2 regions of the Streptomyces sp. NPDC051136 genome follow, and region 1 is predicted to be linked to the other one. Evidence: riboswitches for the same ligand, from Rfam matches in the RefSeq annotation. Region 1 holds a riboswitch; the other holds the start of a gene.
The links. A riboswitch is a leader RNA that binds a small molecule or an ion and turns the genes downstream of it on or off. The one in region 1 is predicted to bind S-adenosylmethionine.
Positions count from the first base shown of each region.

Region 2: linked by a shared signal. The riboswitch ahead of ACIBCJ_RS16150 (aminotransferase class V-fold PLP-dependent enzyme) and the one ahead of thrC (threonine synthase) in region 1 are both predicted to bind S-adenosylmethionine.

Region 1 covers NZ_JBITFE010000007.1:146,768-161,859, reverse strand. The annotation lists gene ACIBCJ_RS21270 (carboxylesterase family protein) at 1-771, opposite strand, end outside; gene ACIBCJ_RS21265 (NADH:flavin oxidoreductase) at 820-1,950, opposite strand; gene groL (chaperonin GroEL) at 2,207-3,832, opposite strand; gene ACIBCJ_RS21255 (cold-shock protein) at 4,158-4,361, opposite strand; gene ACIBCJ_RS21250 (MoaD/ThiS family protein) at 4,779-5,054, opposite strand; gene thrC (threonine synthase) at 5,051-6,370, opposite strand; SAM riboswitch class I at 6,388-6,535, opposite strand; gene ACIBCJ_RS21240 (glucosyl-3-phosphoglycerate synthase) at 6,677-7,621, shown strand; gene ACIBCJ_RS21235 (hypothetical protein) at 7,634-8,362, opposite strand; gene ACIBCJ_RS21230 (trehalose-6-phosphate synthase) at 8,509-9,912, shown strand; gene ACIBCJ_RS21225 (hypothetical protein) at 9,927-10,235, opposite strand; gene otsB (trehalose-phosphatase) at 10,379-11,248, opposite strand; gene ACIBCJ_RS21215 (hypothetical protein) at 11,565-12,014, opposite strand; gene ACIBCJ_RS21210 (DUF3263 domain-containing protein) at 12,154-12,387, opposite strand; gene ACIBCJ_RS21205 (extracellular solute-binding protein) at 12,434-13,651, opposite strand; gene ACIBCJ_RS21200 (ROK family protein) at 13,876-14,862, shown strand; gene nagA (N-acetylglucosamine-6-phosphate deacetylase) at 14,862-15,092, shown strand, end outside.
Region 2 covers NZ_JBITFE010000005.1:188,529-203,620, forward strand. The annotation lists gene ACIBCJ_RS16115 (Ig-like domain-containing protein) at 1-50, shown strand, start outside; gene ACIBCJ_RS16120 (hypothetical protein) at 118-519, opposite strand; gene ACIBCJ_RS16125 (heme-copper oxidase subunit III) at 727-1,347, shown strand; gene ACIBCJ_RS16130 (c-type cytochrome) at 1,414-2,223, shown strand; gene ACIBCJ_RS16135 (Rieske 2Fe-2S domain-containing protein) at 2,220-3,275, shown strand; gene ACIBCJ_RS16140 (cytochrome bc complex cytochrome b subunit) at 3,272-4,909, shown strand; gene trpD (anthranilate phosphoribosyltransferase) at 5,050-6,114, shown strand; SAM riboswitch class IV at 6,188-6,304, shown strand; gene ACIBCJ_RS16150 (aminotransferase class V-fold PLP-dependent enzyme) at 6,450-7,826, shown strand; gene ACIBCJ_RS16155 (Lrp/AsnC family transcriptional regulator) at 7,918-8,199, opposite strand; gene ACIBCJ_RS16160 (rhomboid family intramembrane serine protease) at 8,196-8,966, opposite strand; gene ACIBCJ_RS16165 (hypothetical protein) at 9,123-9,362, shown strand; gene ACIBCJ_RS16170 (NYN domain-containing protein) at 9,425-10,768, shown strand; gene ACIBCJ_RS16175 (C40 family peptidase) at 11,000-12,043, shown strand; gene ACIBCJ_RS16180 (C40 family peptidase) at 12,326-13,342, shown strand; gene ACIBCJ_RS16185 (hypothetical protein) at 13,817-15,010, shown strand; gene ACIBCJ_RS16190 (glycosyltransferase family 87 protein) at 14,967-15,092, opposite strand, start outside.

The DNA of each region.
Region 1 (15,092 bases):
GTCCGGTGCGATCCCCGCGAGGTCCTCGACGGTCGGGCGCAGGCCCAGCTCGCCGGCGAGGGCGCTACCGATGTCGGCGGCGAGTCCGGTGGAGAAGAACGTGCCCGGCACGCTCTGGGCGACGGCCCGCCGGAAGAGCCCGGCCGCGCGGGGCATGGCCAGCAGGGACGCCACGGATCCGGCGCCCGCCGACTCGCCGAAGATCGTGACCTGGCCGGGGTCGCCGCCGAACGCGGTGATGTTCTCCTGCACCCAGACCAGCGCCGCGACCTGGTCAAGCAGGCCCCGGTTGGCCGGGGCGCCCTCGATGTGGGCGAAACCCTCCATGCCGAGGCGGTAGTTGAGGGTGACGACGACGAGGTCGCCGTCGGCGGCGATGCGGCGGGCGTCGTAGGCGGGGCTGCCGGAGTGGCCCATCTTGTAGGCGCCGCCGTGGATCCAGACCATGACCGGGCGGCGGGCGGCCGGGTCGGGCGCAGGGGTCCACACGTTGACCGTCAGCCAGTCGTCGCCCGCGGGGGCGTCCGGCGGGGCGGCGGCCCCCACGGCCCCGAGGTCCTGCGGGGGCGGCGGGCCGAAGGCGTACGCGTCGCGTATGCCGTCCCAGGGGCGGGGGCGGCGCGGGGCGGCGAACCGGGCGTCCCCCACCGGTGCCTGGGCGAACGGTATGCCGCGGAAGACGGCCAGACCGTCCTCGTCGCGGCCGCGCACCGCGCCGCAGCCGGTGCGCACCACGGGTTCTGCCGACTCCACGGGTCCAGTGATCGTCATCCCACGGACCCTACGCCGCGGTGCGCACCGCGCTCGGCCGAGGGTCCGTCAGCTCAGCGTCCTGATCGCCGCCGCGTCGTACGGGGCGAGCGCCTCGAAGCGGCCGGCGAGGACCTTCTCGGCCCACTGCGGGTCCTGGAGCAGGGCGCGGCCGACGGCGACGAGGTCGAACTCGTCGCGCTCCATGCGGTCGAGGAGGTTGTCGAGGCTGCCGACCGGGGCGCCCTGGCCCTGGAAGGCCTTGGTGAAGTCGCCGTCCAGGCCGACCGAGCCGACGGTGATGGCGGTCTTGCCGGTGAGCTTCTTGGTCCAGCCCGCGAGGTTGAGGTCCGAGTCCTCGAACTCGGGGACCCAGTAGCGGCGGGTGGAGGCGTGGAAGGCGTCCACCCCGGCCGCGGCCAGCGGGGAGAGGATCGCCTCCAGCTCCTCGGGGGTCTCGGCGAGGCGGGCGTCGTAGGCCTCCTGCTTCCACTGGGAGTAGCGGAAGATCACGGGGAAGTCGGCGGAGACCCTCTCCCGTACGGCGGCCACGATCTCGGCGGCGAACTTCGTCCGGGCCACCGGGTCGCCGCCGTAGGCGTCGGTGCGGCGGTTGGTGCCGGACCACAGGAACTGGTCGACGAGGTAGCCGTGGGCGCCGTGGATCTCCACGCCGTCGAAGCCGAGGCGCTCGGCGGCCGCGGCGGACTCGGCGAAGGCACCGACGACGTCGTCCAGGTCGCGCCGGGTCATCGCGGTGCCGGTGGGCTCGTCCTCGCCGATGCGCAGGCCGGAGGGGCCCACGGCGGGGGCGTCGGCGAAGGGCGGCTCCCCAGCCTTGCGGACCATGCCGATGTGCCACAGCTGCGGGACGATCGTGCCGCCCGCCGCGTGCACCGCCTCGGCGACCTTCGCCCACCCGGCGAGCTGCTCGTCGCCGTGGAAGCGCGGGACGCGGTCGCTCTGCCCGGCGGAGTCGTGACCGACGTAGGTGCCCTCGGTCACGATCAGCCCGACACCGGCGGCGGCGCGGCGCGCGTAGTACGACACCACGTCCTCGCCGGGGACGCCGCCCGGGGAGAACATGCGGGTCATCGGCGCCATCGCGATGCGGTTGGGCACGGTGAGGCCGTTGATCGTGGCCGGGCGGGCGAGAAGCCGGGCGGCGCGCGAGGCGGCCTCGGCGGGGGTGACGGTCACGTGGGGGCTCCTGAAGTCGATACCGGACGGTATGTGCGCGCGCATTCATCGCACTCCTCGGTGAACCCTCCCGCCCGGCCGCGGCATTCCGTCCGCAGCCGCCCACCCGCCGTGACCCGGGCCACATCCGGATGACCGGCCGGGCCGGGCGGACCGGTCGGTGCCGGGCCACGGAAACGCCCGAGGGCGGCACCCCCCTCGCGGGGAGTGCCGCCCTCGGTCCGTGCGGAACGGCCGATCAACCGGAAGCGGTCGATCAGAAGTCCATGTCACCGCCCGGCATGCCGCCCGGGGCGCCCGCCGCGGCGGCCTTCTCCGGCTTGTCGGCGATGACGGCCTCGGTGGTGAGGAACAGCGCGGCGATGGAGGCGGCGTTCTGCAGCGCGGAACGGGTCACCTTCGCCGGGTCGATGATGCCCTCGGCGATCATGTCGACGTACTCGCCGGAAGCGGCGTTCAGGCCGTGACCGACGGTCAGGTTGCGGACCTTCTCCACGACGACGCCGCCCTCGAGACCACCGTTGACGGCGATCTGCTTCAGCGGGGCCTCCAGGGCGAGCTTCACGGCGTTGGCGCCGGTCGCCTCGTCACCCGACAGCTCCAGCTTCTCGAAGACCTGGGAGGCCTGGAGCAGGGCCACGCCACCACCGGCGACGATGCCCTCCTCGACGGCCGCCTTCGCGTTGCGAACGGCGTCCTCGATGCGGTGCTTGCGCTCCTTGAGCTCGACCTCGGTGGCGGCACCGGCCTTGATGACGGCCACGCCGCCGGCCAGCTTCGCCAGACGCTCCTGGAGCTTCTCGCGGTCGTAGTCCGAGTCGCTGTTCTCGATCTCGGCGCGGATCTGGTTGACGCGGCCCTGGACCTGGTCGGCCGAGCCGGCGCCGTCCACGATCGTGGTCTCGTCCTTGGTGATGACGACCTTGCGCGCGCTGCCCAGCAGGTCCAGCGTGGCGTTCTCGAGCTTGAGGCCGACCTCCTCGGAGATGACCTCGCCGCCCGTGAGGATGGCGATGTCGCCGAGCATGGCCTTGCGGCGGTCGCCGAAGCCCGGGGCCTTGACGGCGACGGACTTGAAGGTGCCGCGGATCTTGTTGACGACCAGGGTCGACAGGGCCTCGCCCTCGACGTCCTCGGCGATGATCAGCAGCGGCTTGCCCGACTGCATGACCTTCTCCAGGAGCGGCAGCAGGTCCTTGACGTTGCCGATCTTGGAGTTGGCGATCAGGATGTACGGGTCGTCGAGCGACGCCTCCATACGCTCCATGTCGGTGGCGAAGTACGCCGAGATGTAGCCCTTGTCGAAGCGCATACCCTCGGTGAGCTCCAGCTCCAGACCGAAGGTCTGGGACTCCTCGACGGTGATGACGCCTTCCTTGCCGACCTTGTCCATGGCCTCGGCGATGAGCTCGCCGATCTGGGTGTCGGCGGCGGAGATGGAGGCCGTGGAGGCGATCTGCTCCTTGGTCTCGACGTCCTTGGCCTGCTCCAGCAGGGCGGCGGAGACGGCCTCGACGGCCTTCTCGATACCGCGCTTCAGGGCCATCGGGTTGGCGCCGGCCGCGACGTTGCGCAGGCCTTCCTTGACCAGGGCCTGGGCGAGAACGGTCGCGGTGGTCGTACCGTCACCGGCGACGTCGTCCGTCTTCTTGGCGACTTCCTTGACCAGCTCGGCGCCGATCTTCTCGTACGGGTCCTCGAGCTCGATCTCCTTGGCGATGGAGACACCATCGTTGGTGATCGTGGGGGCGCCCCACTTCTTCTCGAGGACGACGTTGCGGCCCTTGGGGCCGAGCGTCACCTTGACGGCGTCCGCGAGCTGGTTCATGCCGCGCTCGAGGCCGCGCCGTGCCTCCTCGTCGAACGCGATGATCTTGGCCATGTGAAGTGGTCCCTCCAGGACTGGGGGTGATTCCTTCGGACCGCGCCCGCGCCCGCGACGGACGGCTCGCCGGCCTTGTGGTTCCTTCCCCACCCGGCCTGCGGGCCTCACCGACCCGGTCCTTCGTTGTCACTCTCACCTTCAGAGTGCTAACGCAATGATTAGCACTCGCCCCCATCGAGTGCAAGCGCCTCTCGGGGATCGAGCCCCGCGCTCAGCCACCCGCGAACACGGGGACGGGGCACCTGCGGGCAGGCCGAAGGGCCCGTACCCAGCGGGTACGGGCCCTTCGGATGAAGACCGGGTGCTGTGGTGGCCGAGCGTCTCAGGCGCTGAGGCGAACCATGTCGGCCTGCGGGCCCTTCTGACCCTGCGAGATCTCGAACTCGACCCGCTGGCCTTCTTCGAGGGTGCGGTAGCCGTCCATCTGAATCGCGCTGTAGTGGACGAAAACATCCGCACCACCGTCGACCGCGATGAAGCCGTACCCCTTCTCCGCGTTGAACCACTTGACGGTGCCCTGAGCCATGCCTAACTCCCCTATTACTGGCCCTTGCACAGATCCGCACTTCGCGGACCCGGGTCAGACCTCGCCCCCCACGACTGGGGGCGTGCGCCGGAACGCGTCGACCGCGGCTGAATGTATCTGTCCAACTGCCGTCTGCAACAGGTCAATCGGACGAGAAATCTGGACGCACCCGGTCCGGAATGTGGCGAGAATTCGCCTGAATTCGGGTCAAGTCGGGGCACACAAAGGGCACAAAAGCCGCACAATACGCCCGCACTTTGGCTGCTTCTTGTCGGACGAGCGGCAGGAATTAACGGTTCCCGTTGTTTCGATCGGGAGCGCGTTCCCCAACTCTACCGCGCTCAATCACATGGAATTGCCCCCTCCGCTTCTCTCACGGAGAGGGCAATACGCACTACAAGGTGTATCTGCGGAGGATCAGCCGCCGGCGACCGCCGGGATGATCGAGACGCCCGCGCCGTCCGGCGTCGCCGTCTCCAGGCCCTGCTCGAAGCGCACGTCGTCGTCGTTGACGTAGACGTTGACGAAACGGCGCAGCTTGCCCTGGTCGTCCAGGACGCGGGCGGCGATGCCCGTGTGGTTCTTCTCCAGGTCGGAGATGACCTCGCCGAGGTTGGCCCCCTCGGCACTGACCTCGGCGCTGCCGCCGGTGTAGGTGCGCAGGATGGTCGGGATACGAACGGTCACGCTCATGCGAGGCCAGCCTCTCGGAAGGAGTCCAGGTTGGGGCGGATCGTGGCGGTGAGGCCGGTGCCGGCCACCGCGTCGAGGGTCTTGAGGCCGTCGCCGGTGTTGAGGACGACCGTGGTGAGCGACGGGTCCAGGACGCCGTCCTCGATCAGCTTCTTCGTGACGCCGACCGTCACGCCGCCCGCCGTCTCCGCGAAGATGCCCTCGGTACGGGCGAGCAGCTTGATCGCGTCCACGATCTGCTCGTCGGTCACGTCCTCCACGGCACCGCCGGTGCGGCGGGCGATGTCGAGGACGTAGGGGCCGTCGGCCGGGTTGCCGATGGCCAGCGACTTGGCGATGGTGTCCGGCTTCTGCGGCCGGACCACGTCGTGACCGCCCTTGTACGCCGTGGAGACCGGCGAGCAGCCCTCGGCCTGCGCGCCGAAGATCTTGTACGGCTTGTCCTCGACCAGGCCGAGCTTGATCAGCTCCTGAAGCCCCTTGTCGATCTTCGTGAGCTGGGAGCCGGAGGCGATCGGGACGACGAGCTGGTCGGGCAGCTGCCAGCCGAGCTGCTCGCAGATCTCGTACGCGAGGGTCTTGGAACCCTCGGCGTAGTAGGGGCGCAGGTTGACGTTGACGAAGCCCCAGCCCTCGCCGGCCGGGTCGCCGATCAGCTCGGAGCAGAAGCGGTTCACGTCGTCGTAGTTGCCCTCGATGCCCACCAGCTCGCCGCCGTAGACGGCGGCCATGACGACCTTGCCCTGCTCCAGGTCGTGCGGGATGAACACGCAGGAGCGGAAGCCGGCCCGGGCGGCGGCGGCGCCGACCGCGCCGGCCAGGTTGCCGGTGGAGGAGCAGGACAGGGTGGTGAAGCCGAAGGCGCGGGCGGCCTCGATGGCCTGGGCGACGACGCGGTCCTTGAAGGAGTGCGTGGGGTTGCCGGAGTCGTCCTTGACGTAGAGCCCGCCGGTGACGCCCAGCTCGCGGGCGAGGTTGTCGGCCTTGACGAGCTTGGTCCAGCCGGGGTTGATGTTCGGCTTGGTCGCCACGTCGGCCGGGACGGGCAGCAGGGGGGCGTAGCGCCAGATGTTCGCGGGGCCCGCTTCGATCCGCTTGCGCAGCTCTTCGGTGTCGTGGCCGGAGAAGTCGTAGGCGATCTCCAGCGGGCCGAAACACTCCTCGCAGGCGAAGACCGGTCCGAGCGGTACCCGGTGGCCGCACTCCCGGCAGCTCAGGGCGGTGGCGGGGCCGAGGTCGACGGGGGAACCCGAGGCGTTCGCGGAGGACGCGGTGTTCGTGGGGTTCGTGGTGCTTTCGGCAGTCTGCACAGCCATGGAGGCGAGGCCCTTTCTCCTCATCTTCCTCACGACGCATCTCGCCGTGAGACGGATTTGGCACCTTCCCTAGCCGGGAGCCTCGCCACGTCTGTGTGACAAGAGCCGGCTGGAGGGTTGCCGGGGCTTCATCGGGCCGTATCCCTCTGCCCCTCTGGATGAGCGGTATGTGGTTGTTTTTCCGTTGTGCACGCGGCGACCCCGGCATGCGGTGGTCCCTCGCGTTGTTCAAGACTGTAACCGAAGGCCAGGACGGTTGAGATAGTCGTCCGTACCGCGAGATGGATCACAGAGGAGCCACCGGACGTGCTGGAAGAAGTCGAGCGCTGGCTGGCCGCACGCTCCTGGCGCGCCGCGGACCGGCCGGTCCAGCAGCTCCTGTCCGCCAAGCGTGCCACCGGGCAGTCGGTCAGCGTGGTGCTTCCCGCGCTGGACGAGGAGGCCACGGTCGGCGACATCGTCACGGTGATCCGGCGGGAGTTGATGGGCCGGGTTCCGCTCGTCGACGAGGTCGTGGTCGTGGACTCCGGGTCGAGCGACCGCACCTCGGAGGTGGCCGCGGCGGCCGGTGCGCGCGTCGTGCACCGCGACGCGATCCTGCCCCGCATCCCCGCCGTGCCGGGCAAGGGCGAGGTGCTGTGGCGCTCGCTGCTGGTCACCGGCGGGGACATCGTCTGCTTCGTCGACGCCGACCTGCGCGAGTTCTCCGCCGACTTCGTCTCCGGGATCGTGGGCCCGCTGCTGACCGACCCCGACGTGCACCTCGTCAAGGCCATGTACGACCGTCCGCTCGGCGCCGCCCCCGGGCAGGGGGGCCGGGTCACGGAGCTGATGGCCCGCCCGCTGCTCAACATGCACTGGCCGCAGCTGGCCGGCTTCGTCCAGCCGCTGGGCGGCGAGTACGCGGCCCGCCGCTCGCTGCTGGAACGGCTCCCCTTCCCGGTCGGCTACGGCGTCGAACTGGGCATGCTGGTCGACGCGTTGCACCTGGTGGGCCTGGACGCGCTCGCGCAGGTCGACGTCGGGGTGCGCGTCCACCGCCACCAGGACGGCCGGGCGCTGGGCCGGATGGCCGCCGCGATCTACCGCACCGCCCAGCTCCGGCTGGCCCGCGGCCACCTGCTCCGCCCGGCCCTCACCCAGTTCGAGCGGGGCGCCGACGGCTTCGAGCCGCGCACCCACGCCGTGGACACCGAGGAACGGCCCCCGATGACGGACATCGCGGAGTACGCGGCCCGGAGGGTGGCGTAGGCCTCAGGGGGCTCAGCCCGGGACGCCGTCCGACCAGCGCCAGCGGCCCGCCGCGTCCTGCTCGCAGGTCAGGTACTCGCCGCCCCGGCCGTGGGTGCTCAGGCCGTGGTGCTTGTTCGCGCAGAACTGGCCGTCGGCGTAGCAGTTGCCCGCGGGGCTCTTCAGCTCGCAGGCGCCGGAGCCGCCGCCGGTACCGCCGCCCCCGGTGCCGCCCGTGCCGCCGCCGGTTCCGCCCGTGCCGGCGTCCCGTGTCTTCGACGGCTTCGGGGTCGGCTTCGGCGTGTGCAGCGGGCGCCCGGCGCAGTCGCGGCCGTCGCGGGGGACGGTGAAGGTCACGGCGCCGGATCCGCCGCTCTGCTCGCAGACCTTCTCGCCGCTGCCCCAGGAGGAGGCCCGCTGCCCGGTGCCCTGGAGGAGCACGGTGTAGCCGACGTCCGCCTGCTCGGCGGCGCGGACGGCCGCCGCGATGCTGCCGCCGGTGAGGTCCGGCAGCGTGACGGGGGTGGGCGTGGGGGTGGGCGTCGGCGTCGGGGTCCCGGTGGCGGGGGACGCCTCGGGGGTGGGGCTGTCGCCCGGCGCCGCCGTGCCGGTCGCGGTCTGCGTGGCCGCCGCGGCCGCCTCGTCCGCCCTCGTGCCCGTGTCCCCGTCGCCGCAGCCCGCCAGGGCCAGGGCGCCGGCCGCGATCAGCGCGGCCGTGCCGGCGAGTCTGCCGGTGCGCGGGTGCCGCGTACGTATGGGCATGCTTCGCCCACCCCCCAGATAGTTGAAATGTGCACCGCATATCCTCGGCCCGTTCACACTTCCTGCACAAGCCGTGTGACCGAATCGCAGCCGAGGGGACGCCTGCGCACGTTTGAGGTCTGAGGGGCCGGGCTAGGTTGAGACGTATGGCTTCAAGCTTCGGTGCTGCTCAGGTGCTGGTCGCGTCCAATCGGGGACCGGTTTCGTACGAGGTGCGGGAGGACGGGTCGCTGCACGCCAAACGGGGCGGTGGCGGTCTGGTCTCGGGGCTCTCGGCCATCGGGCCGGACGCCGGCGCGCTGTGGGTGTGCTCGGCGCTCGGCGACGGCGACCGCGAGGCGGTGCGGCGCGGGGTCGGCGAGGACGGCGTACGGATGCTGGACGTGCCGGCCGACGTGCACGCGGACGCGTACAACGGGATCGCCAACTCGGTGCTGTGGTTCGTGCACCACATGCTCTACCAGACGCCCCTGGAGCCGGTCTTCGACGCAGAGTTCCGGCGGCAGTGGGCCTCTTACGAGGCGTACAACCGGGCCTTCGCCGAGGCGCTGGCCGAGGAGGCGGCCGAGGGCGCGGTCGCGATCGTGCAGGACTACCACCTGACGCTGGTGCCGGGAATGCTGCGCGAGCTGCGCCCCGACCTCAGGATCGGCCACTTCTCGCACACGCCGTGGGCGCCGGTCGACTACTTCCGGCTGCTGCCGGACGACATCGCCGAGCAGGTGCTGCGCGGGATGCTGGGCGCCGACCGGCTCGGGTTCCTCACCCGGCGCTGGGCCGACGCGTTCACCGCCTGCTGCGACGCCGTGGTGGGCGGGCTCGGCGGTACGGAGATCGGCGTGCACGGGCTCGGCGCCGACGGGGACTTCCTGCGGGGGCGCTCGCACGAGGCCGACGTCGAGGAGCGGATGGCGGCGCTGCGGGAGGAGATCGGCACGGCGCCGGACGGGAGCCCGCGCCGCACCGTCGTGCGGGTGGACCGGACCGAGCTGTCCAAGAACATCGTGCGGGGACTGCTGGCGTACCGGGAGCTGCTGGCGGGCCGGCCCGAGTGGCGCGAGCGGGTCGTGCACGTCGCCTTCGCCTACCCCTCGCGGCAGGATCTCGCCGTGTACCGGGACTACACGGCCGAGGTGCGGCGGGTCGCGGAGGCGATCAACGAGGAGTTCGGCACGCCGGGGTGGTCGCCGGTGGTGCTGAACCTGAAGGACGACTTCGCGCGGTCGCTGGCCGCCTACCGGCTGGCGGACGTGGCGCTCGTCAACCCCGTGCGGGACGGGATGAACCTGGTCGCGAAGGAGGTGCCGGTGGTCTCCGACATGGGGTGTGCGCTGGTGCTGTCGCGGGAGGCGGGGGCGTACGAGGAGCTGGGCGAGGACGCGGTGGTGGTGAACCCGTACGACGTGGTGGGAACCGCCGACGCGCTGCACCGGGCGCTCGGCCTGCCGGCCGGGGAGCGGGCCGAGCGGTCGAAGCGGCTGGCGGCCGCCGGCACCGCGCTGCCCCCGGCGCGGTGGTTCCTGGAGCAGCTGGACGCGTTGCGGGGCTGACGGGCGGGCGCGGACTACCCGGCCCGGACCGGCGGGCAGGTGCCGGTGTCCGCGCCGATCGAGTTGATCTCCGCGTTGGAACGCGGGTCGCCCGCGTAGTTCCGCCGGTCCGTGCACTTCGCGCCGTCACCCTTAGGAGCGTCGGACGGCGTGCCGCCGGTGGCGGTGCCCTTGTCGGCCTGGGGGGTCGCGGTGGCGGTGGGTGAGCCGGAGGCCAGGGCGTCGTAGGGGCCGCCGCCGTCCTGGCCGGTGCCGCAGGCGGTGAGCGCCAGGCCGAGGGCGACGGTGGAGAGGGCGAGCATCGGGGTCTTCCGAGCGGTCATGGCGGTTCCTCCACGGTCCTGGGCCTGGGCCTCGGTGAACAGGCTCCACGGCGTGCAAGAGCCGGGGGCCGCGGACCGGGTTGTCCCGTCACCGGCGTCCGGACCCGCCTGTGACGGGCGGGGGAAACGGCTGTGACGTTGTCTCAGGCCAGCCGGCGCGCGAGAGCCGCCAGGAGGGTCACCACTCCGGCCGGACCGGGCACCTCGACGTCCGCGCGCTTGCGCAGTTCCGTCACCTCGTCGCTGCCGCTGCAGACCAGGAGCCCCGGGGTGCCTTCGGCGCGGAGGGTGTCGACGGCCGCGTAGGCCGGGAGGTCGCCGAGGTCGTCCCCGGCGAAGAGGACGGAGGCGGCGCCGAGGGAGTGGACGTACGACCTGAGGGCGGCGCCCTTGTCCATGCCGGGCGGGCGCAGCTCCAGGACCATGCGGCCGGGTTCGACGATCAGGCCGTGGCGGGAGGCCAGGTCGGTGAGGGGGGCGCGGAGGGCGTCGAAGGCGGCCCCCGGGTCGGGGGCGCGGCGGGTGTGGACGGCGACCGCGTGGCCCTTGTCCTCCGTCCAGGTGCCCTCCGCCGCCCCGGACCGCTCCAGCAGCCCCGGCAGCTCGGCGCGGACGGCGGCGACGCCGGGGTGCGGCTCGGGCGTGGTGAGGGTGCCGGTGGCGGCGTCCCAGCGCTCGGCGCCGTAGTGGCCGAGGACGACGAGGCGGTCGAGGCCGGGCACGCCGGCGAAACCGCCGTGGCCGACCGCGACCTCGGCGGGGCGGCCGGTGATCACCGCGATCGAGGCGACCTTCGGCGCCAGGGCCGCGAGCGCCGGTACGGCGTCCGGGTGGGCGCGGGCCTGGTCGGGGTCGGGCACGATCGGGGCGAGCGTGCCGTCGAAGTCGAGCGCGACCACCGCGCGGCCCGGGTGCGCGAGGAGGGCGTCGAGCCCTTCGCGGCCGGCCGCGGTCGCGGGCGTCGGCAGGGAGTGCGGGGAGTCGGCTCGGGTGGAGTCCTGGTGGCTGCCCATACCGCGAACCTATCCCGCACGGGCCGGGCGCACGCCTCCCCCGCGGTCCGCGCCCGCGGGAATCGGCGGGGCGGGAGTCCGGGCCGCGCCCGCCCGGAGGCGGCACCTCGGAAACCGGAGCCGCCGCCGGGCGGGAGGGAGTCGGCACGGAAGGAACCGAAGCCACGTCCGCCCGAACCGGCGCGTAAGGAACCGGGGCCGCGCCCGCCCGAACCGGCACGGAAGGAGACCGGGGCCGCGCCTGCCCGAACCCGCGGCCCGCCTGCCGGCAGCGGGCGCTGCCCGCAGGCGGGGAGGGGCTCAGGCGGGGAGGGACTCAGTGGTCGTTGACGAAGTTCACCGCGTAGGAGCCCTGGCCGCCCTTGCCCTCGAAGGTGAGGCCTATGTTGCTGTGCTCGTGCAGGTTGTACCGGCCGCCCTGGCTGGCCCGGTGCGTGACGCACGTGCCCTTGCCGGTGCTGACGGTGGCCTTGTAGTGGCTGATGTTCAGGTCCCAGTCGTCGACCGTGACGAACGCGGAATGGCCGTTCGCCGACGTGTCGCAGACGGAGATGATGTCCCCGTACTCCTCGACGTAGACCCGGACGCCCGTGCCGTTCCAGACGTGGTCCCAGTTGATCCCGGTCGGCGCCCCGGCCGCGCTGGCGGGCGTCGCGGTGACCGTGGTCAGACCGGCCGCGGCGACGGCGCCGACGAGAGCGGCGGTGCTGCGGCGGCGCAGTCGGGAACGCAGGCCGGCGGAGGCGGTTGAGGTGGTGCGCTGCATGAACCCTCTTCGTGGTCGTGGTGCGGACAAGCGGATCACGCCGAGGAAGAGCGCGTCCTCCCCGGCGGGTGACCCTGCACCTGCTCGGACGCCTGTACGGGACGTCATGGTTCTCCGGCGAACGGGATGCGCGGGCGGTCTAGCGCTCGGCGCGGCGCGACTCGCGTACCCGGCGCAGGCGGTTGACCGTCACCGGGTCGGCGGCGAGGGCGCGGGGGTCGTCCAGGAGGGCGTTGAGGAGCTGGTAGTAGCGGACGGGGGCCAGGCCCAGCTCCTCGCGGACGGCACGCTCCTTGGCGCCGGGGCCGGAGAAGCTCCGGCGCTCCAGTGCGAGGATGCCCAGCTCCCGCTCGGCCAGCTCTCCCAGGTCCATGTAGGGCACCGTAACGCCCGCCACCGACAGCGCGCCCGCCCCGCGGCTACTCCCCGCTGCCCGCCCGCATCGCCGTCAGCTGGATCTGGGCGAGGACGTCCTTGGGGCTGCCCCCGGGGGCGACCGCCTGGCCGATGCGCTTCTTGACGTCCGCGCTGACCGAGGCCCAGGAGGTCTTGCCCACCGGGTACAGCTCGGAGAGCAGCAGCTCGTCGAGGAACGGCTTGAGCTTCTCGTCCTCCGCCGCGCCGCTCATGGTCCGCGACGCCGAGGTGGTGACCGGCAGCAGGTCGTACTCGCGGGAGAAGTCGACGACGTTCTCCTCGCTGTAGACGAAGTCGAGGAACTCGCCGATCTCCTTCTGGTGGCCGTTCTTCTTGAAGGCCGTCATCCAGTCGGTGACACCGAGGGTGTTCTCGCTCTCGCCGTCGGCGCCGGGGGTGGTCACCATGCCGTACTTCACGCCCTTGCCGGACGCCATTTTCATCAGCGAGGGGTGCCCGTTGAGCATGCCGACGTCCCCGTTCGCGAAGGCGGCGAAGGCGTCGGCGCGGTCGAGCTTGCCGGGGGCGACCGGGCCGGTCAGGCCCTTGGCGACCAGTTCGTCGCGCAGCCAGGTGAAGGTGGTGACGTTCTGCGGGGAGTCGACGGAGTAGGTGCCGACGTCGTCGGTGTAGCCGCCGCCCCCGCTGAGCATCCACTGCATCGTCTCGGCCTGCGCCTCCTCGGCGCCCAGCGGCAGGGCGTACGGGTACTTCACGCCCTTCTCCTTGAGCGCCTCGGCGGCCTCGGCGAGGTCGTCCCAGGACGTGGGCGGGGTGACGCCGGCCCGGGCGAAGAGGGTCTTGTTGTAGAAGAGCACCCGGGTGGAGGCGGCGAAGGGCAGGCCGTACTGCACGCCGTTGACCTGGCCGGCCCCGGCCAGCTGGGAGACGAAGTCGGCCTGGACCGGGATGGAGAGCACATCGTCGGCCCGGTAGAGCAGGTCCTGGTCCGCGTAGTCGGAGTAGGCGCCGATCTGCGCCATGTCGGGGGCCTTGCCGGCCTCGACCAGCTCGCGGACCTCGCGGTCCACGTCGCTCCAGGAGTGGACGGTGACGTCCACGTGCACGTCGGGGTTCTTGGCCTCGTAGGACTTCACCAGCTCGTCCCAGTACTTCTGGGAGCTGTTGTCCTTGCTGTCGCCGTAGTCGGCGGCGACGAGTTTCAGCGTCACCTCTCCGGAGTCGCCGGTGAGGCCGCAGCCGCCGAGGACCGCCGTCATGCCCAGTGCGGACACCACCGCGATCGTTCCTGTCCTACGCCGCTGCACCTGTTCCCCAACCCTGCCGACGACTCGTCGTTCACCGCGCGCCGTCCACTCGCGTCGTCCCCCGCGTCGTACACCCGCGTTGTTCTCTGCTCGTTCGCGCGTTCGCTTACCGGATTAAGGTCTACACCACGTAAGTGGACTAGACCTCTCCCGGGTAGACGGGCCACACTGTCCCCGTGAGACATGTCATCGCCCTCGATGTGGGCGGCACCGGGATGAAGGCCGCCCTGGCGGGGCCGGGGGGCGAGCTGCTGCACCAGGCGCGCCGGGCCACCGGCCGCGAGCGGGGCCCCGAGGCGGTCGTCGCGGGCATCCTCGACTTCGCCGCCGAACTGCGGGCCTACGGCGCCGACCGCTTCGGCGAGCCGGCCCGCGCCGCCGGTGTCGCCGTGCCCGGCATCGTCGACGCCGAGCAGGGCGTCGCCGTGTACGCGGCCAACCTCGGCTGGCGCGACGTACCGCTGCGGGCGCTGCTCACTGAACGGCTCGGCTCCGTTCCGGTCGCCCTCGGCCACGACGTGCGCACCGGCGGGCTCGCCGAGGGCCGGATCGGTGCCGGCCGGGGCGCCGACCGGTTCCTGTTCGTACCGCTGGGCACCGGGATCGCGGGCGCCATCGGCATCGACGGACGCGTCGAGGCGGGCGCCCACGGCTTCGCGGGCGAGATCGGCCACGTCGTCGTGCGCCCCGGCGGCATCGCCTGTCCGTGCGGGCAGCGCGGCTGCCTCGAGCGGTTCGCCTCCGCGTCGGCGGTCAGCCAGGCGTGGGCCCAGGCCTGCGGCGACCCGGCGGCGGACGCCGCCGACTGCGCCAAGGCCGTCGAGTCGGGCGACGCCCGTGCGCTCGCCGTGTGGCAGGACGCGGTGGACGCGCTCGCCGACGGGCTGGTCGCCGCGCTCACTCTGCTGGACCCGCGGGTCCTGATCATCGGTGGCGGCCTCGCCGAGGCGGGGGAAACCTTGTTCACACCGCTGCGGGACGCCGTCCGGCGGCGCGTCACCTTCCAGAAGCTGCCGGAGATCGTCCCCGCCGCACTCGGGGACACCGCCGGCTGCCTGGGTGCCGGGCTGATGGCCTGGGACCTGCTCGCCGCCGCCGCGACGGCGCCCGGCACCACCGCCACGACTTCCACGACCGCGACTCCCCCGGAGGTAACCACCTGATGGCCCCAAGCAAGGTTCTCGCCGGTGCCCGGGTGGTACTTCCCACCGGGACCGTGGACGACGGCCGCGTGATCGTCGACGGCACGCGGATCGTGGACACGGCTCCCCCGCAGGCCCAGGTCGTCGACCTGTCGGGGCACTGGGTGGTCCCCGGGTTCGTCGACATCCACAACCACGGGGGCGGCGGCGCCTCCTTCGCCGGCGGCACCGCCGAGGAGGTCCTCAAGGGC
Region 2 (15,092 bases), on a different contig from region 1:
GTGCCGCCGGCACGGGTGAGCAGGCCAGGCTGAGGCCGGAGAGCGTCTGAGGAGGCCCTCAGGGAGCAGGTGACAGGGGCGCGGGGCGTGCCACCGCGCCCCCGGCCGGAAGGCGCCCTAGACGCCCTGCAGCCTCTTCTCGCGCAGCAGCGAGGCCAGCGCGCCCGCGAACTCCACCGGCTCCACCGGCAGCGTCACCGCCGCCTCCGCCCGGCTCCAGGTCGCCAGCCAGGCGTCCTGCGGCCGCGCGATGAGCAGCAGCACCGGCGGGCACTGGAAGATCTCGTCCTTGATCTGGCGGCACATGCCCATGCCGCCCATCGGCACGGCCTCGCCGTCCAGGACGCAGACGTCGATCCCGCCCCGGTCCAGCTCCTTGAGCACGGCGGCCGGAGTCGCGCACTCCACGAACTCGACCACCGGCACGTCCGGGGCCGGCCGGCGGCCGGTCGCGAGCCGCACCTGTTCGCGGGTGTTGGAGTCGTCGCTGTAGACCAGCACCGTGGCGGTCGCCTGCATGCTTCCTCCGATACGCGGTGAAGACCGATGGAGCCCGTGAGGCTGTCGTAGCCCGTTGGGCCGGATGCTACTCCCTCGAACGCCCCGTCAGCACGGGTTCGGACACGGCTTCGACGGGCCGTTCGATGGGCCATCCGGGCAGTACAGACGGGGCGGACACTCCGAACGGCACCCCCCGGGGTGAGGGCGGGATAAGCGACCGACATAATGTCGGTCGTGGCGACAGCAACGACAGTAGAAACCGGGCACGCGCACCCGTCGGTCAACCGGCCGAACCTCACCAGCGTCGGAACCATCATCTGGTTGAGTTCCGAGCTGATGTTCTTCGCGGCCCTCTTCGCGATGTACTTCACCCTGCGATCGGTGACGGGCCCGGACTTCTGGTCCGAGAAGGCTCACGCGCTGAACGTCCCGTTCTCCGCGACGAACACCACGATCCTGGTGCTCTCCTCCCTCACCTGCCAGCTCGGCGTGTTCGCGGCCGAGCGCGGTGACGTGAAGAAGCTCCGGATGTGGTTCATCGTCACCTTCGTGATGGGTGCGATCTTCATCGGCGGTCAGGTGTTCGAGTACACCGAACTGGTCAAGAAGGACGGGATCTCCCTGTCCTCCGACCCGTACGGCTCGGCGTTCTACCTGACCACCGGCTTCCACGGACTGCACGTGACGGGCGGCCTGATCGCCTTCCTGCTGGTCCTCGGCCGCACCTACGCGGCCCGGAGGTTCACCCACGAGCAGGCGACCGCCGCCATCGTCGTGTCCTACTACTGGCACTTCGTCGATGTGGTCTGGATCGGCCTGTTCGCCACGATCTACCTGATCAAGTAGTCGCGGCACCGCACCCGCGCAATACCAGAAGCATCGACGCAGAAGATCCTGACACCGGGGTAATCCGTGAAAAAGCTCTCCGCACGACGACGCCATCCGCTGGCGGCACTCGTCGTCCTACTCCTCGCGCTGGCATGCACAGGGGGGCTGTACGCCGCGTTCGCACCCGCGAGCAAGGCGCAGGCCGATGAAAGCGCCCAGTCCCTCGCCATCGACGAGGGCAAGAAGCTCTACGCCGTCGGCTGTGCCAGTTGCCACGGCACCGGTGGTCAGGGCACCAGCGACGGTCCGAGCCTGGTCGGCGTGGGCGCCGCGGCCGTCGACTTCCAGGTCAGCACCGGCCGCATGCCGGCCCAGCAGCCCGGCGCGCAGATCCCGGACAAGCCGAACATCTACTCCCAGGCGGAGATCGACCAGCTCGCGGCCTACATCGCGTCGCTGGGTGCCGGTCCGGCCGTCCCCTCCGAGGAGAAGTACGGCCCCGAGGGCGCGGACATCGCCAAGGGCGGCGAGCTGTTCCGCACCAACTGCGCGCAGTGCCACAACTTCACCGGCAAGGGCGGCGCCCTGACGCACGGCAAGTACGCGCCGAGCCTCGAGGGTGTCAGCCCGAAGCACATCTACGAGGCCATGCAGACCGGCCCGCAGAACATGCCCTCCTTCCCCGACACCGCCCTGTCGGAACAGAACAAGAAGGACATCATCGCCTACCTGGACGCGGTCAACGGTGACGAGACCGTGGACCCGGGCGGTCTTTCGCTCGGCGGCCTCGGGCCGGTCAGCGAAGGCCTGTTCGGCTGGATCTTCGGCCTGGGTGCCTGCATCGCCGTCGCCGTGTGGGTCGCCGCTCGGACCGCAAAGGCCAAGAAGTCATGAGTAGCCAAGACATTCCAGAAGAGAACCTGCCGGCTGAGCAGGGCGGCACGCACGTGCCGAAGCCCGCGGACGACAAGAACCCGTTCGCGGACCCGGGGCTGCCGCCCCACGAGCACCGGATCCAGGACGTCGACGAGCGGGCCGCCAAGCGGTCCGAGCGCGTGGTCGCCCTGCTGTTCACGGTGTCGATGCTGGCCACCATCGGCTTCATCGCCTCGTTCGTCGCGATCCCGCACGACAAGTCGATCTTCGTCTTCCCCCTCGGTCACATCAACGCGATGAACTTCGCGCTGGGCCTGACCCTGGGCGTGGCGCTGTTCACCATCGGCGCGGGCGCCGTCCACTGGGCGCGCACCCTGATGTCCGACGAAGAGGTCGCCGACGAGCGCCACCCGATCGAGGCCGACTCCGAGACCCGCGCGAAGGTCCACGCGGACTTCAAGCAGGGCGCCAAGGAGTCGGTGATCGGCCGGCGCAAGCTGATCCGCAACACGATGCTGGGCGCGCTCACGCTGGTGCCGCTCTCCGGCGTCGTCCTGCTGCGCGACCTCGGCCCGCTGCCCGGGACGAAGCTCCGCCACACGCTGTGGTCCAAGGGCAAGCTGCTCGTCAACATGAACACGAACGAGCCCATGCGCCCGTCCGACATCGGGGTCGGTTCCCTCACCTTCGCCAAGCCCGAGGGCCTGGAGGAGGACAACCACGACTTCCAGAACGAGATCGCCAAGGCGGCCCTGATGATCATCCGGCTGGAGCCGGACAGCATCAAGGACAAGCGCGAGCTCGAGTGGTCGCACGAGGGCATCGTGGCCTACTCGAAGATCTGCACCCACGTCGGTTGCCCGATCTCCCTGTACGAGCAGCAGACGCACCACGCGCTCTGCCCCTGCCACCAGTCCACCTTCGACCTTTCCGACGGCGCCCGGGTCATCTTCGGTCCCGCCGGTCACCCGCTGCCGCAGCTGCGCATCGGTGTGAACGACGAGGGCTATCTCGAGGCGCTCAGCGACTTCGAGGAGCCCGTCGGTCCTGCATTCTGGGAGCGCGGATGAGTACTGCAGCCAACGACGCACCCCGCTCGCGCGGGAAGGCACCGGCCGGCGAGCGCGTCGCCGACTGGGCCGACGGCCGGCTCGGGATCTACTCCCTGGCCAAGGCCAACATGCGCAAGATCTTCCCCGACCACTGGTCGTTCATGCTGGGTGAGGTCTGCCTCTACAGCTTCATCATCATCATCCTCACGGGTGTGTACCTGACGCTGTTCTTCCACCCGTCGATGAACGAGGTCACGTACCACGGCTCGTACGTCCCCATGCAGGGACAGCTGATGAGCGAGGCGTACAAGTCGACGCTCGACATCAGCTTCGACGTGCGCGGCGGTCTGCTGATCCGGCAGATCCACCACTGGGCGGCGATCATCTTCCTCGCCGGCATGTTCGTGCACATGATGCGCGTCTTCTTCACCGGCGCGTTCCGCAAGCCGCGTGAGATCAACTGGCTGTTCGGCTTCCTGCTGTTCGTCCTCGGCATGTTCACCGGTTTCACCGGCTACTCGCTCCCGGACGACCTGCTCTCCGGCACCGGTGTCCGCTTCACCCAGGGCGCGATCCTGTCCACGCCGATCATCGGCACGTACATCTCGATGTTCCTGTTCGGCGGGGAGTTCCCCGGGACCGACTTCGTCGCCCGGTTCTACTCGATCCACATCCTGCTGCTGCCGGGCATCATGCTCGGGCTCGTGGTCGGCCACCTGATCCTGGTCTTCTACCACAAGCACACGCAGTTCGCGGGTCCCGGCAAGACCAACAAGAACGTCGTCGGCATGCCGCTGCTGCCGGTGTACATGGCGAAGGCCGGAGGCTTCTTCTTCCTGGTCTTCGGTGTCATCGCGGTCATCGCCGGCATCGCCTCGGTCAACCCGATCTGGAGCATCGGCCCCTACCGGCCCGACCAGGTGTCCACGGGCGCCCAGCCGGACTGGTACATGGGCTTCGCCGAGGGTCTGGTCCGCGCCATGCCGGGCTGGGAGATCAACTTCTGGGGTCACACCCTGGTCCTCGGTGTGTTCATCCCGCTGGTGATCTTCGGTATCTTCCTCGCGGTCATCGCCCTCTACCCGTTCATCGAGTCGTGGGTGACCGGGGACAAGCGCGAGCACCACATCCTGGACCGGCCGCGCAACGCCCCGACCCGTACGGCCTTCGGCGTCGCCTGGGTCACCGCGTACATGATCATGCTGATCGGTGGTGGCAACGACATCGTCGCGACCCACTTCCACCTGTCGATCAACTCGGTCACCTGGTTCGTGCGGATCGGGTTCTTCGTCGGACCGGTCATCGCGTTCGTCATCACCAAGCGGATCTGCCTCGGTCTCCAGCGCCGGGACAAGGACAAGGTGCTGCACGGCCGCGAGTCGGGCATCATCAAGCGCCTGCCGCACGGTGAGTTCATCGAGGTGCACGAGCCGCTCAGCCAGGAGCAGCTGCACACGCTCACGGCGCACGAGCAGTACAAGCCGGCCGAGATCGGCCCGACGGTCGACGAGAACGGCGTCGAGCGCAAGGTGAAGGGCTCCGAGAAGCTCCGCGCCAAGCTCAGCGAGGCCTACTACGGCGAGGAGTCGCAGATTCCGAAGCCGACCGTCGACGAGTACAAGGAGATCACGAGCGGCCACGGCCACCACTGACCCTCCAGCGTCGCCACACCACGGTCGAAGGGCCCCGTCCGTTCCGCGGACGGGGCCCTTCGGCCGTGTCCGGGCTGGATAGGGTGGAACCGCACCTCCCTTCCACGACACACCCCACACACACGATTCAGGAGCGGCTCATGAGCGCTGTGACCCCCGCTGGAGGCGACATCGCGGCGGGCCACTCCTGGCCCGCCCTGCTGAACGGCCTGCTGGACGGCCGTGACCTGTCCGCGGACGAGACCGCCTGGGCGCTGGACGTGATCATGCGCGGCGAGGCGACCGACGCGCAGATCGCCGCCTTCGCGGTGGGACTGCGGTTCAAGGGGGAGACGGTCGAGGAGATCTCCGGGCTCGTCCGCACCATGTACGACCACGCCAACGTGATCGAGGTGCCGGGCAGGACCGTCGACATCGTCGGCACCGGCGGTGACGGCGCCAAGACGGTGAACATCTCCACCATGTCCGCGATCGTGGTGGCCGGCACGGGCGCGAAGGTCGTCAAGCACGGCAACCGGGCCGCCTCCTCGGCGTCCGGCGCCTCCGACGTCCTGGAGAAGCTCGGGGTCAACCTGGAGCTGACGCCGAAGCGGGTGGCGGAGGTCGCCGAGGAGGCCGGCATCACGTTCTGCTTCGCGGTGAAGTTCCACCCGGCCCTGCGCCACGTCGCGGCGGCCCGCGGCCAGCTCGGCATCCGCACGGTGTTCAACTTCCTGGGCCCGCTGACCAACCCCGCCCGGGTGAAGGCACAGGCCATCGGGGTCGCCCATGCCCGGATGGCACCGATCATCGCCGGTGTCTTCGCCGAGCGCGGCCACTCCTCCCTGGTCTTCCGGGGCGACGACGGTCTGGACGAGCTGACCACGACCGCCACCTCCCGGGTCTGGGTCGTGCGGGACGGCCGGGTGACCGAGGAGGCCTTCGACCCCCGGGACGTCGGGCTCGACCTGGTGCCGGTCGAGGCGCTGCGCGGCGCCGACGCCTCCTACAACGCCGACGTCGCCCGCCGCCTGCTGGCCGGCGAGCCGGGACCCGTACGGGACGCGGTGCTGCTGAACTCGGCGGCGGCCCTGGTGGCCCTGGAGCCGGGCGGGGCGCCGCTGGCGGAGCAGCTGCGGGCCGGGATGGACCGGGCGGCCGAGGCGATCGACTCGGGCGCCGCCAAGCGCGTCCTCGACCGCTGGGTGGCGGCCAGCCACGCCTGACGCATGTGACGTGCGTCCCGCGATCCGGACCCGGGTTGCGGGACGCCGATCACTTCCCATAAGTTTTTCGACAGGTCATGAGTGACAGTCATGAGGCCCCGGCCGACTGTCCGGCAACCCTCCGTCCGTGGCGGGGTGCCCCGGGTGAAGACCAGGCCGTGGACAGCAAGGTCCACGGCAAGCGCGGACCCCTCGCGGAACCAGGGGTCCTGGGTCGTCCGAGGGAGTCTCCCGTGAACCAGCGAATGCGATAGGGCCGCAGAGCCCCGCCTCCGCACCTCTTCCTTCACCTTTCGCAGCGCGCTTCTCGCGCTGGTTCCTCACGGGAGTCCGCCATGTCCGTACCCACCCCTGCCGCCACCGCCGTCGCCGCCCCGCTGCCCGTCCTCGGCCGGGACGTCACCGTGCCGCTCGTCACCGGCGGTGAAGTCACCTACGCCGCGCTCGACTACGCCGCCAGCGCGCCCGCGCTCCAGCGGGTCTGGGACGACGTGGCCGCCTACGCGCCGTACTACGGCAGCGTGCACCGCGGCGCCGGCTACCTGTCGCAGCTGTCGACCGACCTGTTCGAGAACGCCCGCGCCACGGTCGCCGCCTTCCTCGGCTGCCGGGACGACGACCAGGTGGTCTTCACCCGCTCCACCACCGACTCCCTGAACCTGCTCGCCGCCGCGCTGCCCGCCGGGAGCAGGGTCTTCGTCTTCGAGACGGAGCACCACGCCTCGCTGCTGCCCTGGCGGGACGCCGACGTGACCTACCTCGACGCCCCGCGCACCCCCGCGCAGGCCGTTCAGACCCTGGAGCGCGCCCTCGCCGCCCGCGAGCCGTACGGGCCCGCCCTGGTCTGCGTGACCGGCGCCTCCAACGTCACCGGCGAGCTGTGGCCGGTACGTGAACTGGCCGCCGCCGCACACGCGCACGGTGCCCGCATCGTGCTGGACGCCGCCCAGCTCGCCCCGCACCACCCCGTCTCCGTGACCGACCTGGACGTCGACTGGGTCGCCTTCTCCGGGCACAAGCTGTACGCCCCCTTCGGCTCGGGCGTGCTGGCCGGACGGGCCGACTGGCTGCGCGAGGCAGAGCCGTACCTCGCCGGTGGCGGCGCCAGCCGCCGGGTCAGCCGGCGCGCCGACGGCGGCGTGGACGTCCAGTGGCACGACAGCGCCGCCCGGCACGAGGCCGGGTCGCCCAACGTCATCGGCGCCTACGCCATCGCGTCCGCCTGCAAGGCGCTCACCGAGGCCGGGTTCGACACGCTGGTCGCCCGCGAGGAAGAGCTGATCCGCAGGGTGCGGGAGGGCCTCGCCGGGGTTCCCGAAGTGCGGATCCTCTCCCTCTTCGGCGACGACGCGCCGCGCGTCGGGGTGCTCTCCTTCGTCGTCGAGGGCTGGAACAGCTCCCACTTCGCCGCGGCCCTCTCCGCCGAGTACGGCATCGGGGTGCGCGACGGCCTCTTCTGCGCCCACCCGCTGCTGCGCACCCTGCTCGGCAGCGACCCGCAGGCGCAGGGCGAGTGCGGCGCACCCGAGGCGGTGCCCGGCGAGAAGTCCCTCAACGCCGTCCGGGTGAGCTTCGGCGCGGGCACCCCGGACGAGCACGTCGAGCGGTTCGTGAAGGCCGTCAAGGAGCTGGTGAGCGACGGCGCCCGGTGGAAGTACCGCACCGAGGACGGCCGTTGCGTGCCCGACACCACCTCGGCCGCCGACGCCTGAGCGGCCCGGGGGAGGAGGCCGGCCCCGGGTCGGGGGAGCGGCGCGGCGGTACGGTCACGCGCCCCTTCGGGGCGCGCCCGGCCCGGGTCGATCAGTTGTCCAGCCCGATGGCGAACGCCGCCTCCAGGTCGTGCTGCGAGTACGTCCGGAACGCGACGTGCGTGTCCGTGCCCTCCACGCCGGGGATCTTGCTGATCCGGCCGGGGATGACCTCGGCCAGGTCCTCGTGCTCGTTCACCCGCACCATGGCGATCAGGTCGTAGGTGCCGGTGACGGAGAAGACCTCGCTGACGTTCTCCAGCGCGGCGATCTGCTCCGCGATCTCGGGAATCCGGTCCACGCTGGTCTTGATGAGGACGATCGCGCTGATCACGGCTGGTTCTCTCCCTCGGGCGCCGTCACTGGAACGCCCCCAACTCTAGTCGTACGCCCGAACCGGGCCCAGGCGAAGAGGAAGCCGAGACCGAAGCCCACCAGGTGCGCGAGGTACGCCACCCCCGGCCCGTCACCGGCCCGGCCCGCCGCCATCCACTGCAGGGCCGCCCAGAACGGCAGCACGAGCCAGGCCGGGAAGCGCAGCGGCAGGAAGAAGAGGAAGGGCAGAAGGCTGGTCACGCGGGCCCGGGGGAAGAGGAACAGGAACGCGCCCAGGATCGCGGAGATCGCCCCCGAGGCGCCGACCAGGGACTCCTGGGAGTGGGCGTTGGCGCCCGCGTAGCCGAGCAGGGCCAGGTAGCCGCAGCCGAGGTAGAACAGGGTGAACTGGAGCCTACCCATCCGTTGTTCGGTCATCGCGCCGAAGACGTAGAGGAAGAGCATGTTGCCCAGCAGGTGCACCCAGCTGCCGTGGACGAACAGCGCGGTGGCCGGGGTGAGCGCCGAGCCGGGGGAGTCCTCGAACAGTTCTGCGGGGATCACGCCCCAGCGCCGGAAGTGGGCGCGCTGCGCCGCCAGCTGCTCCTCCCCGGTGCCGTACAGCGGGTTCAGCCCCGCCGCCGGGCTGACCAGGAACAGCAGGCAGCACAGCGTGATCAGCGTGTAGGTCACCGGCGCCGCCCGGCCCCCGGGCGGGCGGGCCGGGACGAGCTTCCTGGCCGCCCCGACCGTCCTGCGGGCCGTCCTGCTCCAGTTGCGGATCATGGATACAGAGCATGACGTAACGGACGCGAGGGTCCATAGCGCCTCGCCGCCGTGGACACGCGGGCGTCGGGTACCCGCCAGGCCGTAGGGTTACGAGCCACACGCACCGGGGAGGCCCGGCGCGTCACCGACACTGGAAGAGAGCGAACAGCCACGATGACGGTTCCCCTGCCGACCGACACGACGCGGTGGCGCTGCACCCTCTGCGGCAACCTCACCCGCTTCGACGTGACCCGGGCCTCGAAGGTCGTCGAGTACGTGCACCTCGACCTGGCCGGTGAGCCGACGGTGGAGGAGCGCGAGGTGCTCAGTGAGACCATCGAGTCGGTGCGGTGCCGCTGGTGCAACGCCGTGGACCAGGTGGAACTCGTCGACAGGCCGGATGCCGCCTCCTGAGTGGAGCGGCCCCGCACCAGGCGATTCCGGCGCGGGATCGCCCTGAGACATTGGGGTGACGGATGGTGGAGACACACGGCGGGGGGCCGGGCGACGGCGCCGCTGAGGTGCTCGACCGCCCGCTGCCCGACGGCGTGCGCCGCCGGGTCGTGCAGATCGTGTCCGACGGCTTCGGCTCGCTCACCCTCGGTGAGCTGCCCGCCCAGCTGAGGCAGTACGCCAGGTTCGCCCCCAACCGCAGGGCCAAGTTCGCCGGCAACGCCATGGCCGCCGCCGTGGAGACGGACCCGCTCTTCCGCCAGCGCGTCGGCGAGAAGTTCCGCGACGCCCAGCCGGAACTGGCCGGTGCCCTCGACGCCGGGTCCGCCCTCCCGGCCGCCGACCCGCTGGACGTGGCCGCCGCCGCCTACGTCCTGCGCCCGCACGGCTGGGTGAAGCTGGTGACCGCCGCCGGCGAGGAGGCGCAGCGCGCGGACGCCGAGCGCGCCGACGAGGAGAGCCGCGCCGAGCTGGAGCGGCTGCACGAGGAGCTGGCCCGGGCCCGGGAGCACACCAAGGCCGAGACCGAGCGGCTGCGCGCCGAGCTGGACACGGCGAAGCGGGAGAGCGAGTCGCTGCACCGCAAGCTGCGCTCCGCCCTCAGCGACGTCAAACGCGGCGAGGCCGCGCTGCGCAAGCTCCGGGCCGAGACGGACGCGGCCCGCGCCGAGGCGCACACCCAGGTGTCCGCCGCCGAGAGCGAGGCCCGGCGGCTCAAGGCCCGCCTCGGGGAGGCGGAGGCCGCCCTGGAGGCCAGCCGCAAGGCCGCCCGCGAGGGCCGCAGCGTCGAGGACATGCGCGTGCGGCTGCTGCTCGACACCCTTCTCGACGCCACCCAGGGGCTGCGCCGCGAGCTGGCGCTGCCCCCGGTGTCCGTGCGGCCCGCCGAGACCGTGGACGCGGTCGAGCCGGGCCGGATGACGCCGAAGGACATCGCCAACCGGGCCCTGTCCGAGAACGACCCGGCCGTCCTCGACCAGTTGCTGGCGCTGCCCCAGGCGCACCTGGTCGTCGACGGCTACAACGTCACCAAGACCGGCTATCCCCAGATGCCGCTGGAGAAGCAGCGCCTGCGGCTGCTCGGCCAGCTCTCGCAGCTCGCCGCGCAGACCGGCGCCGAGATGACCTGCGTCTTCGACGGGGCCGAACTGGCGGCGCCCGTGCTGCTCGCGCCGCCGCGCGGGGTGCGGGTGCTCTTCTCCAAGCCCGGCGTCACCGCCGACGAGCTGATCCGGCAGCTGGTGCGGTCCGAGCCGCCGGGCCGGCCGGTCATCGTCGTCTCCACCGACCGCGAGGTGGCCGACGGTGTGGCGCGCGCCGGCGCACGCCCGGTGGCGTCCGTGGTGCTCCTCAAGCGGCTTTCCTAGCCCCTGATTCACTTCCGTACCAACCGCAACGTAGGCGCCCTATGCCCGAATTGACGGAACCGTGACGCAACGTAGTGTCAGGTCGACGTCACTGCAGGTGAGTTGTGGCGAAAAACGCGGTGCGTAACCGTGATTTTTCGGCGGAGGATTTGAACTGATCACGAGTGGGTCACTAGGGTCACCCTTCGAACCCTCGAACGGGTGATCCCTCTCAAGAAGGAGCTCGTCTCCGTGGCGTCCCACCGTCGTCCCAAGCAGCCGAGCCGCACGCGCGTGACCGTGCTCACCACCGCTGCCGCCGCCGCTGTCGCTCTCAGCTCCCAGGCCGCCAACGCCGCCCCGAGCGAGAAGCCGAGCAAGGACGAGGTCAAGGCCAAGGTCGACAAGCTCTACGAGGAGGCCGAGCAGGCCACCGAGAAGTACAACGGCGCCAAGGAGAAGCAGGAGAAGCTCCAGAAGGAGATCTCCACCATCCAGGACAACGTCGCCCGCGGCCAGGAGGAGCTCAACGAGCTGCGCGACGGCCTCGGTTCGATGGCCAGCGCCCAGTACCGCTCCGGGGGCATCGACCCCTCCCTCCAGCTCTTCCTGTCCGCCGACCCGGACAACTACCTGGACAAGGCCTCCACCCTCGACCAGCTCAGCGGCCAGCAGGTCGAGGCGCTGAAGAAGATCCAGGTCAAGCAGCGCGACCTCGCCCAGCAGCGGTCCGAGGCCTCCGAGAAGCTCAAGGACCTCTCCGCAACCCGCACCGAGCTGGGCAAGAAGAAGAAGCAGGTCCAGGGCAAGCTCTCGTCCGCGCAGAAGCTGCTCAACACGCTCACCGCGCAGGAGCGGTCGGCCCTCCAGGAGGAGGAGCAGCGCTCCAACCGCGCCAGCGAGCGCCAGGTGCTCACCGGCGGCAAGTCCACCCCGGCCTCCGGCCGCGCGGGCGCCGCCTTCGCCGCGGCCCAGGGCAAGATAGGCACGCCGTACGTCTACGGCGCCACCGGTCCGTCCTCCTTCGACTGCTCGGGCCTGACCTCCTGGGCGTACGCGCAGGCCGGCGTCGGCATCCCGCGCACCTCCCAGGCACAGGCCAACTACGGCACCCGCATCTCCTCGATGAGCCAGCTGCAGGTGGGCGACCTGGTCTTCTTCTTCAGCGACCTGCACCACGTCGGCCTCTACGCCGGCAACGGCCAGGTCCTGCACGCGCCGCGCACCGGCACCAACGTCCGCTACGAGTCGATGAGCACGATCGGCGGCCCGTTCATGTTCGGCGTGCGCGTCTGACCGCGGTCGGCGTGTGCCTCTGAAGGTGCCCGGCGTGTGCCTCTGACCGTGCCCGGTGCGGAGGCCCGGCCAGGTGCCGCCGCGCCACCCGGAACCAGTCCCGCCGTACCGCCCGTTCGGGCGAATCACGTCCGGGTCGTGTGACCCCCCGCCCCGCCGGTGACCTGCGTCAGCGGCGGGGCGTCGTGTTGCGCGGCCCCGGAGGTCGTTGGCCGGTGCCCCGCCGCGGGGTTACTGTCTGCCGCGTTTCCCCGTCCGCCAGCGGAAGGAGTGCGGCTTCCCGTGGGGTCCCATCGCCGCCTTGCACCATCCGGGTTCGACCGCGGCTCCACCGCCGCCGTGGGCCTGCTCTCCGTCGCCGCCGCGCTCCTGGGCGCCGTACCGGCCACGGCCGCGCCGCACGACGACCGGCGGGCGGAGGTGGACCGCCTGCACACCGAGGCGGAGCAGGCGACCGAGGCGTACAACAAGGCCGACGCGCGCACCGACCGGCTGCGCGAGGAGGTCTCCACCGCGCAGGACCTCATCGCCCGCCGGCAGCAGCACGTCAACACACTGCGCGACGCGCTCGGTTCGCTGGCCGGGGCCCAGTACCGCTCCGGCGGCATCGACCCGTCGCTGGCGCTGCTGCTGTCCGCCGAACCGGACGACTACCTCGACCGGGCCTCCGTGCTCGACCGGATCACCACCCGTCAGGCGGGCGAGCTGAGAGAGCTCCAGCAGGCGATGCGCGACCTCGCGCAGGACCGCGCCGAGGCGGCCGCCAAGCTCGCCGAGCTGGAACGGGGCCGCAAGGCCGTCGCCGCCCACAAGAAGACCGTGGAGCGCAAGCTCGCCAAGGCCCGTGCGCTGCTCGCCGCCCTGCCGGACGACGAACGCGCCGCCTACGGGCGCGGCTCCCGCTCCGGCCGCGAGGACCTGACCGCCCTGGCCGGCGCCGCCGCTCCCGCCTCCGGCCGCGCCTCCGCCGCCTTCGCCGCCGCCCGCTCCGCCCTCGGCAAGCCCTACGTCTGGGGTGCCAACGGCCCCTCCGGCTTCGACTGTTCGGGCCTGACCCAGTGGGCCTACGCGCAGGCCGGCGTCGGCATCCCGCGCACCTCCCAGGCGCAGTCCGGCACCGGGCGCCGGGTCTCCCTGTCCGAGGCACGCCCCGGCGACCTGGTCGCCTACCGCAGCGACGCCAGCCACATCGGCATGTACGCCGGCAACGGCCAGGTGATCCACGCCCCCTACCCCGGAGCGCCGGTGCGCTACGACCCGGTCGGCATGATGCCGATCTCGTCCATCACGCGGGTGTGACACCGGCGAGGGTCCCCGGGCCCGGCCCGGCCGGTGCTCGTGCCTGCCGCGGCCCGGCTCCCGCTCCTCGCGGGGGTGTGATGCCGGTGCGGGGCTTGCGGGCTTGAGGGGAGCTGGTGCCTGGGGCCTGCCGGGTCGGGGCCCTCGGCGCCCGCGGCGCCGTCGCCGGGGTGTGCGATGCCGGTGCGGGCTCACGAGCTGGACGCGGCCGGTGCCTGGGGCCAGGGGCCTGGGGCCTGCTGGTTCCCGGCGTCGGGCGCTCGACTTGGATGCGATGCCGGTGCGGGGTTCACGGGTCCGACGGAGCCGGTGTCCGTGGCCTGCCGGGTCCCGGGTGCCCGTGCGTCACACGGGGGTGGCACCCGTGCCGGCCCCACGGGCCTGACGTGCCGGTGCTCGCGGGCTGCCGGGTCACGGCTCCCGGGGGCCCCGGTCCGGTGCCGTCCCCGGTCCCGCGCCCGTACGATCGGGAACGTGGCTGGTCGAACGCGGGTGCCGGGGTGGTCGGCGGGGGTGCTGTGCCTGCTGCTCGTCGGGCTCGTGGGCTGCGGTGGCGGGAGCGTGGCCGATCCCGCCCGGGCCGAGGTCCAGGGGGTCCTCGACCGGCGGGCCGCGGCCGTCCTCGCCCACGACGCGGCCGCCTACGCGCGCACCGGCGCCGGTGCCCGCTTCGGCGACCTGAGCGCGATCCCGCTGGCCGCCTGGTCGTACCGGGTGCGGGACCTGGACCGCAGCGGCGACACCGCCACCGCCGACGTCGAGCTGCGCTATCGCGTCGAGGGCTACGACCGGGGTGCCGTGGCCACCGGCCGCACGCTGCGGCTGAGCCGGGAGGGCGCCGGCGGACGGTGGTCCGTCGACTCCGACCGGCCCGCGAAGAAGTCCGGCCAGCAGCCCTGGGACCAGGGCGAGGTCGAGGTCGTCCGCGGGACGCACAGCCTGGTCCTCGGCGTCGGGCAGCCCACCGGAACCCTGCGCCGCTTCGCCGGCCTTGCCGACCGGGCGGTGCCCGCCGTCGCCGACGCCTGGGACGGCGACTGGGCCCGCCGGGTGGTCGTGGTCGTCCCCCGGTCGCTGGAGGGCATGGCGGGCCTGCTCGGCTCGCCGGCCTCCTCCTACCGGGGCATCGCCGCGGTCACCACCGGGGAGACGGGCGGCCGGGAGCACGCCCCGGCGGACCGGATCATCGTCAACCCCGACGCGTACGGACTCCTCGGCGACCTCGGCCGGCAGGTCGTCCTCACCCACGAGACGACCCACGTCGCCACCCGCGCCGACACCACCTCCGCCACGCCGCTGTGGCTCTCCGAGGGCTACGCCGACTGGGTCGGCTACCGCGACAGCGCGCGCGCCGCCGCCGAGGCCGCCCCCGAGCTGGCCGAGGCGGTCGCCCAGGGCGAGGTGCCGGCGCGGCTGCCGACGGACGAGGACTTCGGCTTCACCGCCGACGCGCAGGAACTGGCCCGGGCCTACGAGGGCGGCTGGCTGGCCTGCCGGATGATCGCCGAGCAGTGGGACGAGGACCGGCTGGACGCCTTCTACCGCGCCGTGGGCGCGCACGGCGAGCGCGCGGGCGCCGTCGAGGACGCGACGAGGAAGGTGCTCGGGACGACCCAGGAGGACTTCACGGCGCGCTGGCGGGAGTATCTGCGGACGCGGCTCGGCTGAGCCCGCCGGGCTCTCCGGCGCCGCCCGGGCGCCCGGGCGGCACCGTGTCCCGCCACAGGGCGCGGGCGCCGACGAGCGTGGC